Stieleria varia: one gene and its partner. The protein of the gene in region 2 binds, or shares a complex with, the protein of the main gene of each other region. Links are inferred from orthologs where the notes say so. Each region holds a gene or a part of one and is shown on either strand. Other genes may lie near its edges.

Evidence for each region.
Region 1: the proteins of Pla52nx_RS25390 (region 2) and Pla52nx_RS20930 are in contact, whole or in part, in a solved structure (PDB 8RP0), measured with the Escherichia coli proteins. The link is inferred for Stieleria varia from one-to-one orthologs.

What each region holds. Positions count from the first base shown.
Region 1 is NZ_CP151726.1:6,174,649-6,180,646, reverse strand. The notes cover bases 1,267-4,157. They hold Pla52nx_RS20930 (anthranilate synthase component II), read right to left. Parts: upstream 3,056-4,157; coding sequence 2,477-3,055; downstream 1,267-2,476. Other genes in these bases: Pla52nx_RS20925 (DUF2617 domain-containing protein), read left to right, coding at 3,410-4,105; Pla52nx_RS20935 (hypothetical protein), read right to left, coding at 1,645-2,373; Pla52nx_RS20940 (TIGR01212 family radical SAM protein), read left to right, coding at 1,267-1,347. In the rest of the region: Pla52nx_RS20945 (FHA domain-containing protein), read right to left, coding at 1-37; more of Pla52nx_RS20940, read left to right, coding at 331-1,266; Pla52nx_RS20920 (HisA/HisF-related TIM barrel protein), read left to right, coding at 4,160-4,912; Pla52nx_RS20915 (acyltransferase family protein), read right to left, coding at 4,940-5,998. UniProt on the Escherichia coli protein: Part of a heterodimeric complex that catalyzes the two-step biosynthesis of 4-amino-4-deoxychorismate (ADC), a precursor of p-aminobenzoate (PABA) and tetrahydrofolate.
Region 2 is NZ_CP151726.1:7,590,653-7,596,694, reverse strand. What follows is about bases 1,543-4,477. They hold Pla52nx_RS25390 (anthranilate synthase component I family protein), read left to right. Parts: upstream 1,543-2,233; coding sequence 2,234-3,721; downstream 3,722-4,477. Other genes in these bases: Pla52nx_RS25380 (YegJ family protein), read left to right, coding at 4,145-4,477; Pla52nx_RS25395 (acylphosphatase), read left to right, coding at 1,910-2,191. In the rest of the region: Pla52nx_RS25400 (SpoIIE family protein phosphatase), read left to right, coding at 1-1,542; more of Pla52nx_RS25380, read left to right, coding at 4,478-4,615; Pla52nx_RS25375 (DEAD/DEAH box helicase family protein), read right to left, coding at 5,405-5,611; Pla52nx_RS25370 (DUF4145 domain-containing protein), read right to left, coding at 5,599-6,042. UniProt on the Escherichia coli protein: Part of a heterodimeric complex that catalyzes the two-step biosynthesis of 4-amino-4-deoxychorismate (ADC), a precursor of p-aminobenzoate (PABA) and tetrahydrofolate.

The DNA of each region.
Region 1 (5,998 bases), 1.4 Mb from region 2 along the record:
CGAATTCTAGTTCGTTGTTCGGATCAGGTATGTTCACGGAATTTCAAACCATCATTATCAAAGGGGTTGGCGGCCAGAAGTGTGACGGCCAGAAAAGCGGCAGCCAGAACAGCGACGGCCCAGCAAGGAAATCCACGAAACCCACAGCTAGGCAACCTCTGCGAGGATCCTGCTCAACAGGTTAAGCTTGACCGACCACCGAGCGTGACGCATTGCTACCTATTTTGCCCTCCCCCGATCATTTGGCAACACACAAAAGTGTCCAGTTCCGAATCTAACGACCGATCGCCCCCTTATTCTCGGCTCGCGTGGCAGGATGAAGGCTTGTTGATGAATTCTTTTGGTGCTTCGCTCCGCCGTCGTTTTGGGGGACGCATTCAGCGAGTCAGCATCGACGCCGGGTTCACGTGTCCCAATGTGGACGGTGCGGTCGCCCGGGGCGGGTGCAATTTTTGCGACAACCGATCGTTCAGCCCCTCGCGGCGCGTTCGTCTGCAGCAGGTCAGCGAGCAATTGGATCTGGGGATGCAGAGCGTACGTCGCCGATACGATCGCGTCGCCGGTTTCATCGCTTACTTTCAGCCGGCGACAAACACTTACGCTCCTGTCGATCAGTTGCGTGAGGTTTATCAGTTGGCGTTGGGGCGAAGCGACGATGTGGTCGGCTTGGCAATCGGGACACGTCCAGACTGTGTTCCCGACAGTGTCTTGGACCTGATGTCAGAACTTGCATTGCGGCATCATGTGTCGCTGGAATTCGGCATGCAAACGATGCACGACGCTGGGTTGCAGTGGATGAATCGTGCACACAGTCACGAGCACATGATCAACGCGATTGATCGAGCACGGGGGCGCGGGTTCGAGTGCTGTGTCCATATCATCTTGGGCATCCCCGGTGAATCTCATGAGATGATGATGCAGACGGCGGATGAAGTCGCACGGTTGGGATTCGATGCGATCAAGCTGCACAATCTGTACTCGGTCAAAGGCACCCCGTTGGGCGAGGAAGTGTTAGCGGGGACGATCCAGATGATGGAGCGCGATGCATACGTGCAAACCGTCGTGGATTTCCTGGAACGGATGTCACCCGAGACGATTGTGGAGCGAGTCAGCGGCGACGCGCCGCCGAACTACTTGATCGAGCCGAAGTGGTGCTTGGAGAAGTCTGCCCTGCGTCTTGAGATTGAACAAGAGTTCCAGCGTCGAGGAACACGTCAAGGCAGTCGCTATCGTCCGCCGAAGGTGCCGCCCTGCATGCGACCACGTCCGGCTGACAACACGCCGCAGTCGATTCGTGACCAAATCGATACACGGGGCCGGTTGCCTGTGTTGAAAATGGAGTCGTAGCGACTGTCGCTCGACGTTCCACGTCGTTAGCGGGCGGAGCCGTTTCGCTCGCTAACGCCTTACGAGTTCGCAGCAGAATCCATCGGTATTAGTTTTCCACGTCCGGAGAGCCGAGCGACTGTGGTTCGACTCTCCGCGCTGAAAACGCGATCGAAGGCGTTGGGCTGTCAAAAAAGGCTGCACCCACCCAAGGAACTTGGAGGCTGCCGAGTCGCTCTAATTTGGCAACGCAAGGGTGAGCCATGGGCCGCAAGGCACCTGGCAACGCGGCAGGCCCGGCCGCTTACGTGTCGTGGCTCACTCTGCGGCTAGCCAAGCGGAAACGTCTGATTCAGCCGGCACGGGTTTGATTCCGTGGCTGGTCAATCGATCCAGCTCTTTGTAGCGAACTTCGACCAACGAAACGGTTTGGTCAAACGCTTCCTGGACGACTTCATCGATCAACCTCTGAATCAGTTGATCGTTGACGCGTTGGCCATTCGGTGCGACTTCGTTGAGACGACGCACGATGAGCTTGTTCTGATCGAGTTGTTCGGCAAAGAATTTTTCGATTCGTTTGTCGCTGGAAAGCTTAACGTGGTCCAGTTCGTGCAACACCAAGGGATTTTCCCAAAAACCATCCGACCCAGGCATCATGCGAAACCAAACCTCATGGGTCTTCATCAGATTGGCCCGTAGGAATCGGGCGGTGATCACAAGTTCTGCATTGGAACCCGAGTTCCGAATTCGCCATGAAGAACGGGCGCGATAATGGTGCTTCAACTGAAATCGGGTTTCGGCTCCGAGTTTCATTCTTGCTGATTCGAACTTTGTTTTCTCTGACATGGATTTGCCGCCTGTCACGATTTGGACCTTCGCATCGCGCAGCAGTTGTGCGATGGACTCAGGCGGCTCAGGCAGCGAAGCCAGTTCAACGAGTTTGTTCTCCGGGTCTCGGCTGGCGTTGAACTCCTGAGCAGTCGTTCGCTTGGGCTCCACCACCGCTGTGTCTTGAGCGATCAACGAGCGACAACAGGAGATCAGCATGCATGACACGACCAGTAGCCCGACTGCCGATTTTGAAGTTGCCAGCTGGGTGCAAAGTCGTGCCCTCATGAGCAAAGTTCCGTCGTCAGAGACCTGGGCGGGCTTACCATTTCAAGAATCGGGTTAGCAGTGCGATGCCGGGCTGAGTGAGAAAGCTCTCGGGGTGAAACTGCCAGCCTTCGAGCGCGTGCCGGCGATGTCGCACGCCCATGATTTGCCGAACGCCGCCGGTATCGGTCCACGCGGAAACGACGAGTTCATCGGGCAACGTATCGGGATCGATGACCAGCGAGTGATAACGTGTCGCAACGAATGGCATTTCGGAGCCGGCGAACAGGCCCTGGTTGTCGTGAAAGATTTCATCCGTCTTGCCGTGCATCAACTGTGGTGCACGAATGATCTTGCCACCGAACGCTTGGCCGATGGATTGATGTCCCAGGCAAACGCCCAGCATCGGAATGCGGCCCGTGAAGTGTTTGATGCAGTCGACACTGATACCCGCTTCATTGGGCGTGCATGGTCCTGGCGAGACGATCAGACGCGACGGATTCAACGCATCCAGTTCGCTCAGCGTGACTTGATCGTTACGAAAAACGCGGATGTCCGCGTCCGCATCGATCTCACCCAAGCGTTGAACCAGGTTGTAAGTGAACGAATCGTAGTTATCGATGACGATGACCATGGGGCAAATCAAACGAGCGATGTCAATGGGAATTAGGGGCTGTAGAACAATTAAATTTTCTTTCGCATTGCGGATACAAACGCTCTTTAGTCTGTTCCGTCTCAGAGCGTATAATGGCATGCGTGCGGTGATTTGCCGAGTGCCCAAAGGAGGCGTCGGCCATGTACTTGCTTGCTACAGTAACTTGCTTGCTACAGTACCTTACTTACTACGGTAACTTGCCTGTTACGGTACCTTGCCTGTTACCTTGCCTGTTGCGGTACGTTGTCCTTCACACCGATGGGACTGAATGTGGGTCATACGGCTCACAAGCGGCCCTCTCGATCAATATATTCGCTTTTCGGAAATCCTCCTGTGCTGTCGGTTCGCCCCAAAGTTGCTGAGCTAGCGTTTCACGTTTTTAGCCGGCCCCTCCACCCAGAACTTTACTCCATCCACCAAACCCGGCGGATCGAGCGAAGTGAGTATCACGCCAAAATCGACATCACCAACTGCGGTCATGTTATCACTTGGAAGACCACAGGACGAAGTTTTGATGCTCCCAGTTCCGGCCCCAAGGACGCGAAATCGATCCAAGCGGACCTCAAGGGGCTTTCTCCGCTGTCCAAGCATGCCGGTCTTTTCGACATCGAGGCGCTTTGCGACACGGATTCAGAGGACATTGATACGGGGGCAGGTTCGGTGACTTTGTGCGAAGTCGCCACCGGAGTCCACCAGCCCTTGCCCAAACGCCGTTGTTTGGTCAAGCAAGCCCTCAAGGGCAGTCGCACGGAAAGAAAGACGTGCCGCGGCGGAGTCACCTACCGGACGCATTTTCAGTTGGAACCGGTCGAGCCGGACCTGTTTTTCATGGTTCAACAGCAATTGGGCAAGCAACCCACCGAAGGCCTGCTGCATAACTTTGACGCCAGCGGACGAATGGCGATGGGGGCGTTGAGCTACATCAACATCGAGACGCGACGAAAATCGATGCTCGTGCAAGCGATCCATACCTTTCCCGACGACTATGCGATCGTCAAAGTCGAGTCGTTGTTCTCGTTGCCAGAGTAAGTGTCCAGTAAGCGTGAGCATCGCGACTCAGATTTCCCAGAATCAACTTCTCGCGTGCCCGATGATTCTGCCGCTCCATTCCGACCGGAGACCATCGGCAAACTGGTCGGAGTGATCGATCTCAAGTCCGGTCAAGCCGTGCATGCGGTAGCGGGCAAGCGTGACGACTATCGTCCAATCGCCATCGCTCGTGGCGAAATCATCGACGGCGATTTTGTCGCTCTGGCCAGTCTCTATGGTAGACTTGGCATTCGCCAACTCTATCTCGCGGACCTGGATGGCATCACATCGGGCAAGCCACAAACCGACTGCGTCGAGCGATTGCTCAGTGAGATTGACTGGAGTCCGACAGCGCTTTTTTGGGATTCAGGATGGCGCAGCGGGCAGGCATTGGAATCGATCGTGACTTGGACAACGCAATTTGCTTGTTTGATACCCATCATCGCGACCGAATGTGTTGCTGGCATCGGCTGCCTGGAGCGATTCGTCAGTCAGATTTCGCCCTCACGGATTTGCTTGAGCATGGATTTTCGCAACGGCCAGTTCGTTTCGCGCTCAGGCAACCAAGCCGATTGGCTTGCCGCATGCCAACGAAATTCACTGGGATGGATTTTGCCGCTGGATGTTTCGACCGTCGGAACTGGGCAATCCGCGCGCGGAGTCGAACTGTGTCGCGGTCTAAAAGAGGTTGCCAAACAATCCTCCACACGGATCGTCAGTGGTGGCGGAGTACGCAGCGACGAGGATGTGGAGTCCTATCTCACCGCAGGGTGCGATAAGGTTTTGGTCGCATCGGCTCTGTTGTGATCCAAAACAACCGTTATTCAGCAACCGTTATTCAACGGCTGGCTGAACCGATGCGCTGCTTTCTTTGCGTCGGTATCGTTCCCAACCCGTTCGTAGCAGTTTCGTAATCGGGCCTTCGATCCAATTGGTGACCAAGACTGCGACGCAAACGGAAAAGACGATTGTCAGCAGGAAACAGACGACAGGTGGATACCCGATCGAATCGAATCGACGGATCAGGACGCAGCCAAGATTGTTGTGGCACAGGTAGATTGCGTACGAGATCGTGCTGATGAAAACCAGCGGGCGAATCCGCAGCAGAGGAACGATGCCATAAGCGCTGGCTGCGACCAAGCCCACGATCAGTGCGGTGGCAGCCGGGTTGTGCTTGCCGTGATCGATGCTGTGGAACACAAAGGCGGCCAGCACGATACCGACTAGGTTGTGCCACTTCTTGCCGACGTCCGTTTTGATCATGTACAACAAAAAACCGATGGCAAAGAGCGGCACGAAATCAAGCAGCATCAAACGTCTGAGCGCTGTCGCTGCGGCAAACCAAGTCGTGCTCTGATTCTCGGCCGCAACGCCATCAAGCGTTGGGCAGACAAAGTAGGACAGGACCAGCAGGCTGCCCCAGCCGACGAAGTATCGCCGCAGAGCGCCGAAGCGGAACATGGTGACGAGAGTGAAGTAGAACATCATCTCAATCTGCAATGTCCACATCACCGGGTCCAAGCATTCGTAGCCCAAGACGCGAGGCAGTAAGGTCATGTTGGCCGCAAATTGCCCGGTGGTTACCGGTTGTGAGTTCAACGGCGCGTACTGCATGATCCACAGGTTGGCGAGGATCATCATGAAAAACACCGGCATGATGCGAATCATTCTGGCCGCGACAAAGTCAACCGGCTTGCCGCGGCGGAGCAACGACATGCTGTTGACGAAACCACTGAGGATAAAAAACATCTCCGTGCCGTACGCTCCGTACGGCCACTCAAACCCAAGCGGAGTGCTGTATCCAAATTTGACGCTGTAAACATGCGTGAAATGAAACAGCACCAGATTGATCGCTGCCAACGCACGCAATCCGTCCAATTCATAAATCCGCTT
Region 2 (6,042 bases):
AACGCTCAATCGCTGCACGAAGGTGACCGGATCCGAATCAGCGACGTCGAGTTGGTCTTTCATCATTTGGCGACGCCGGCATTTGCCAGCAGTAGCTCGAACTCAGAAATGACCTTCGACGGCTCCAGTTTCGGCGTCATGATGGTCGACGACGAACCGGACTCCGATTCGATGGTGCCCGCCAGTCGCGTTGAGTACAAAAGCTCCGCCGACGGACTGATGGTTCGCGCGACCGCCGAAGCCAAGTTGGACGCGTTGACCGAAATCAGTCGACACATGGCTAACGTGCAAGCCGTCGACGAGGTGCTGCCGAAAGTCCTCGACAGTTTGTTTGTGATCTTCCCCTCCGCCGACCGCGGCTTTGTCGTGATGGAAGGCGACAAGGGCGATCTGGTCACTCGCTTCGTTCGCACTCGTGCGGTGAGAGACGAAACAGAGACGGTTCGCATCAGCCGAACGATCGTTCGCAAAGTCATGAGCAGCGGCGAAGCCATCCTGTCCTTCGACGCGATGGAGGACAGTCGATTCGACAACAGCGAGTCCATCTCGGATTTTTCCATCAAAAGTATGATCTGCGCCCCGCTGACCGATGGCGAAGGGCGAGCGTTCGGAGCCATTCAAATCGACTCCACGCAGGGCCGCGGGCAGTTTGTCGAAAAAGACATTGACCTGCTCTCCGGCGTCGCCGCGCAAGCAGGCATTCTGATCCACAACGCCAAGATGCACGAACAAGCATTGCATCAACGCGAAGTCGAACAGGATTTGAAATTGGCGACTGAAGTCCAGCAGGCGTTCTTGCCGCAATCGCCGCCCGACGCGCCAGGCTTTTGCGTTGCCAGTCACTATCAAGCCGCCAACCACATCGGTGGCGACTACTTCGATTACATCCATTTCGGTGACGGACGCGTTGGCATCGTGGTCGCCGACGTGGTCGGGCACGGTGTTGCGGCCGCCATGTTCATGGCCAAGCTGTCGGCAGAGACACGGTTTTGTTTGGCAAGTGATCATGACGTGGCCCGCGCGGTCGAGCGATTGAACGATCGCATGAGCCGACTGGAGGTCGAACGCTTCGTGACGTTCCTGCTGATCGTCGTTGACCCTGCGAATCCCAATGTGACGATTGTCAACGCCGGCCACATGGCACCGGTCATGCGTAAGGCTTGCGATGGTTCGATCGAAGAACCAGGTGAAGAAGAATCCGGATTGCCGATCGCGATCGATACCGGCATGGACTACGAAGCCGTCGAGGTGCTGGTCGAAGCCGGTGATGTGCTGGTGATGTACACCGATGGCGTCAACGAAGCCATGGACGCCGAAGACAACGAGTTCGGCATGGAGGCGGTTCGGGAAATCACGCGTAAGGGTGGATCCGCCGAAGAGATCTGTGGGCGGATTGTGCAAGCGGTTCATCAGCACATCGGGGCAGCTCCCCCCTTTGATGACATGTGCTTGGTCGTCATCGAGCGGACCGAGAATCCGAAAACCGCCGTCGCGGTCGGCGTTGAAACCGTCGATGAGGACGTGATCGAAACCGTGCTTTGACCAGACAGCTGTGATTAGCCTGGGCTATAAAGCGCTGGGGTTGTGGCTGGACTGCTCAAAGTTTGGTGTTGTTTCTTTTTGGATTTGCGCAAGTTTATGTCCCTGCTGCCGGCGCAGCTGGTGGCCCCAGTGAGCCTCAGGCGCTAGCCGTGGGCCTGAGGCGGATTGTGGTGCCGGCCCACGGCTAGCGTCTGAGGCTCATTTTGATTGCGATGCATGGAACAAAAACATGGACTGAAAAAACAATGTCAACACCAGACTTTGAGCAGTCCAGTCGAAATCGAACACCACCATCCGCCCAAACGCAAATCCTACTGTTACCCTTTGTATCGACTGAATCTGTCAAAAACTTGGAAGGGCACCCCCGATGACCTCTGACAAACGACGGTTCATTGTCCGTTTCACAGGGCACGTTCAGGGAGTCGGGTTCCGCGCCACCGCCGTCGGGCATGCGAGAGGTTTGGGCGTCCATGGATTCGTGCGAAACGAACCAGATGGCAGCGTGCTGCTGGACGCTGATGGCCCACCAGGCGACTTGCGTGAACTGGTGCGAAGGATCAAAACAACGATGGGTGACCGGATTGATTTCGCAGACGTTCAACAGGCGGAACCGTTGGGGCGTGAGGGCGGCTTGGTCATCCGCTGGTGACCCGCCATTCGCATCGATGCCCAAATCGATCAAACTCGCACCATGACTTCGCCATCGCTCCCTGTCGTTCGCAAACTGCCGCCCGGTTTTGACGTGGCCGTCGCGTTTGATCGACTGGGTGACATGCCACGTCGAATCTGGCTCGATTCGAATACTGCGGCAAACACGGGACAGCTAAGTGAGGCAGCAAGCATCGATCCTGCGGCTAGCGTTCAAGACACACCTCGTGGTCGCTACTCGTTTCTGGCCGCCGATCCGGTGCGAACGCTGGACGTTCATGCCGGTGCCCCCGCCCCGTGGGACGACTTTCAAGTCCTGGCCAAGTCATTGCCCCCAACGAACGCTCCCGAGTTGCCGCCATTTCAAGGAGGCATCGCCGGCCTGATCGGATACGAAGCCGGCACGTGGTTGGAAAATGTCGGCACCAGTCGAATCGATGACCTGCCCACCCCTGCAATCTCACTGGGCGTTTATGACTGGGTCATTGCCGTCGATCACATCAACGGGGAAGCTTGGCTCGTCAGCCAAGGTCTCGGTGCAGACGACGAAAGCCAGCGCGAGACGGCCGCCCGGCAACGTGCGGATGCCGTGATGCGGTGCCTTGAGAGTTCGAACGACGCAACGCCGGCGTACGGCAAATCCGCAGGAAAGGCTTTGAGCGTTCTCGCGAAACCGACCAACCAGTTTGCCACTCAGCACACCGGAGTGACCAGCAGTTTTACCGGGGCCGGTTTCCGCGGTGCCGTCGCCGACATTGTTCAGCGGATTCGGGGCGGCGATTGCTTCCAAGTCAACCTGGCCCAACGACTACTTCGCCAAGCGGATTGTTGTTCGAGCGAGCTTTACCATCGACTTCGCAAGGCCAACCCCGCGCCGATGAGTGGTTATTACGACGGCGGCGACTTTCAAGTGCTCAGCAGTTCGCCCGAGGGGTTCTTGCAAGTCCGTGGCGGCCGAGTCGAAACCCGGCCGATCAAGGGAACCGTACCAAGGACCGGCGACGATCGACGTGACGAGGAACTTGCCCAGCAGCTACGTGAAAGCAAAAAGGACCACGCCGAGAACGTGATGATCGTCGACTTGATGCGAAACGACTTGTCGCGGGTTTGTGAAGACGACAGCGTGGAAGTCGAAAAGCTGTGCAAAGTCGAGCGGTATCGCTATGTGCAGCATCTCGTTTCCGTCGTCACCGGCCGTTTGCGTGCCGATCAGGACGTCGTCGATCTCCTGCGTGCCTGTTTCCCCGGCGGCAGCATCACGGGGGCACCAAAAATCGAAGCCATGAAGACGATCGCCACTCTGGAGCCCAATCCGAGAGGCCCGTACTGTGGCTCGTTGGGCTACATCAGTTGCGGAGGCAATGCAGACTTCAATATCTTGATTCGGACCATCACGGCCACACGCGGCTATTGGCAAATCCCTGTGGGCGGCGGAATCACCGCTCGTAGCGAGCCGGCGGGCGAAGAAGCCGAGACGTGGTCCAAAGCCGAGGGAATGCTGCGTGCGGTTCAAATCCACGATGGAACATAGAAATTGTCCGCAACCAAGTTCCCCGATGAGCCACAACTCCTGAACGGCCACCCCCATCCCCGCGGCGAAAAATCCTTGTTCAAGGTGTAGCCAAATCACGATGCAATCGATACATTGAGGGCTGAGATGAGACGTCGCTGCTTTCCAGTTTGCCGGCTCCATCAAAAAACAAACCCGCCCTTGTAGCTCAGTTGGTAGAGCAACGGACTCTTAATCCGTGGGTCGTAGGTTCGAGCCCTACCGGGGGTACTGTCTGAAAAAGCCACCACATCACGTGGTGGCTTTTTTTGTCGCCCGTCGTTGGCCCCGTCCTGCTGATGTACCGGCTTCAGCCGGCGATTTCCCCGCCTCGTATTATCGTCCGCTCGTGCGAGCCAGCCGGATTTCAGGTCGACAAGTCATTCCCACACAACGAAGCATCCCATGAATCGGTTCTTCTCCATTGCTCTGTTGTGCGTCGTGGCTTGCGGATGTGGCGGCGAACGATCCAAACCGGAAACGCTCGTCGATTCGGGCTACGACCAACAGGAGATGGACGACGCGATTGCAAAGGCCCGCAGCGAAGTCGATTCCTTCATCACCGAGCTATCCGCTCCCACTGGCACGGATCACGCCGTGAAAGCCCCGATCACGGATGACGGCCAGACCGAGCATTTTTGGCTCACCGAAGTTTCTTTTCAGAACGGCGAGTTCAAAGGAACGATCAATAACGATCCTGGAATCGTCAACAATGTCCAGATCGGCCAAGAGTGGACGATCAAGAAGTCGGAGATCTCGGACTGGATGTTCATGCGTGACGACAAGATGCACGGCAACTACACCATGCGTCCCTTGCTGAAGACGCTGCCAGAGGAAGAAGCCGCGATGTACCGTTCTCTGCTCGCCGACCCCTGATCCAGGTCAGCACGATGGTGATCTCATCTGCCTTTTCTAGCCCCTGGTCCGATTCATTTCGCAGTTGTCGGTGCAGAACTTCACTCGCCAAATCACTCACTCTTTGAGCCGGTTCATTTCGCGATCAACAAGCGGTCGCGAAGCCAGGTGGAAACGATTTGGCATGAGTTGAAACGCATACAGCTTAATCTGCTTCGTCGGCGCGACATGGCCTGGTATTGCGAGGTCGCTGCGATCAAGAAGTCCCCGATAAATCCGAACGCCCCACCCATCAAAGAGTCCTGCCCTCTTTGATATCGGGGTAGCGTTCAAGCATGAGGTGTACCTCTATCGGCTGCAACGGAGATCGCCAAAACGGCGTGCTTGAGATCGCCCCCATCTTCAAGAACTGAATTGTTCGATCCACAACGCGTCCGTCCCAAAAGGAATACTGGTCGTTGGATATCGCGACGAAGATGTTACCGCTGGAAACGCGATCCGAAAGTTCAGAGCAATCGAGTAGCCTCACGCGAGTCTTAGCACCAAGATGCGACAGCCCAATCTCCAGTGACGGAGCGAACGTCGAGAAGATGCCCTGCGGTGGCGCCGGCAAGTCATCGACAAACGCTCTATGATCTTCGTGGAAGAAACGAAACTCTGACGCATCACAACGCGATATGGAATTCGTGGGGACAGAGCACTTTGCTGGGGAGTTCAGCATCAGTTCTATCAGCCTGCGTTGAGCAAATGCAAAGTGTTCTGTCCCCGGTTACGCCCCCCGGTTATGCCCGCGTCGCCACATCCTGCGAATCACCCCCGTCCCCTTTTGTTTTCGTCCCCTTTTGTTTTGCTGCCCGTCGCCATCACCAGCAGCGACTTCCGTTCGTTGTCCTTTTCAAACGACTCGCCGATTCGCCGGATCGCGCGGGTTTGGTAATAGCGTTCCACAATCGTGTCGTCGATCGTCGCCGAAGCCAAATCACGGCGACTACTGCGTCGTTGGATCAGCAGTTCCAACTCCGCTTTCTTGTAGAAGCCCTGAACTCGGCGCGGGGCGTACATGGCATCGTCCCAAATCCAATGTTCGTACCCGTTGGAGTAGAAAATGATTGGTCGCTGGCCATACCTTGCTTCCAGGCAATCGGCATACAGCTTTGCCTGCTGTTCCCCGGTTCTTGGGTCGCGTCGCGTCCGTTTGGCCTCGACCACCGCCAGCGGCTTGCCATCGTCGCCCACAGCACGTAATCGACAAAGCCTTCTCCTGTCAGCCGCTGGGCGTTAGCCCCGGTTCCTTCGCCGTCGGTATCGCTACCATCTTCAACCGCGGCTAACGCCGTTCGGCTTATGTTTCCGCGATTGGGCATCCCCGTCACGGGGAACTCGCGATCACGCTTTTGATCCAGCGGCCAGCCGGATTCTTTCAACAGTTCGTCGATCCAGCGATCTCG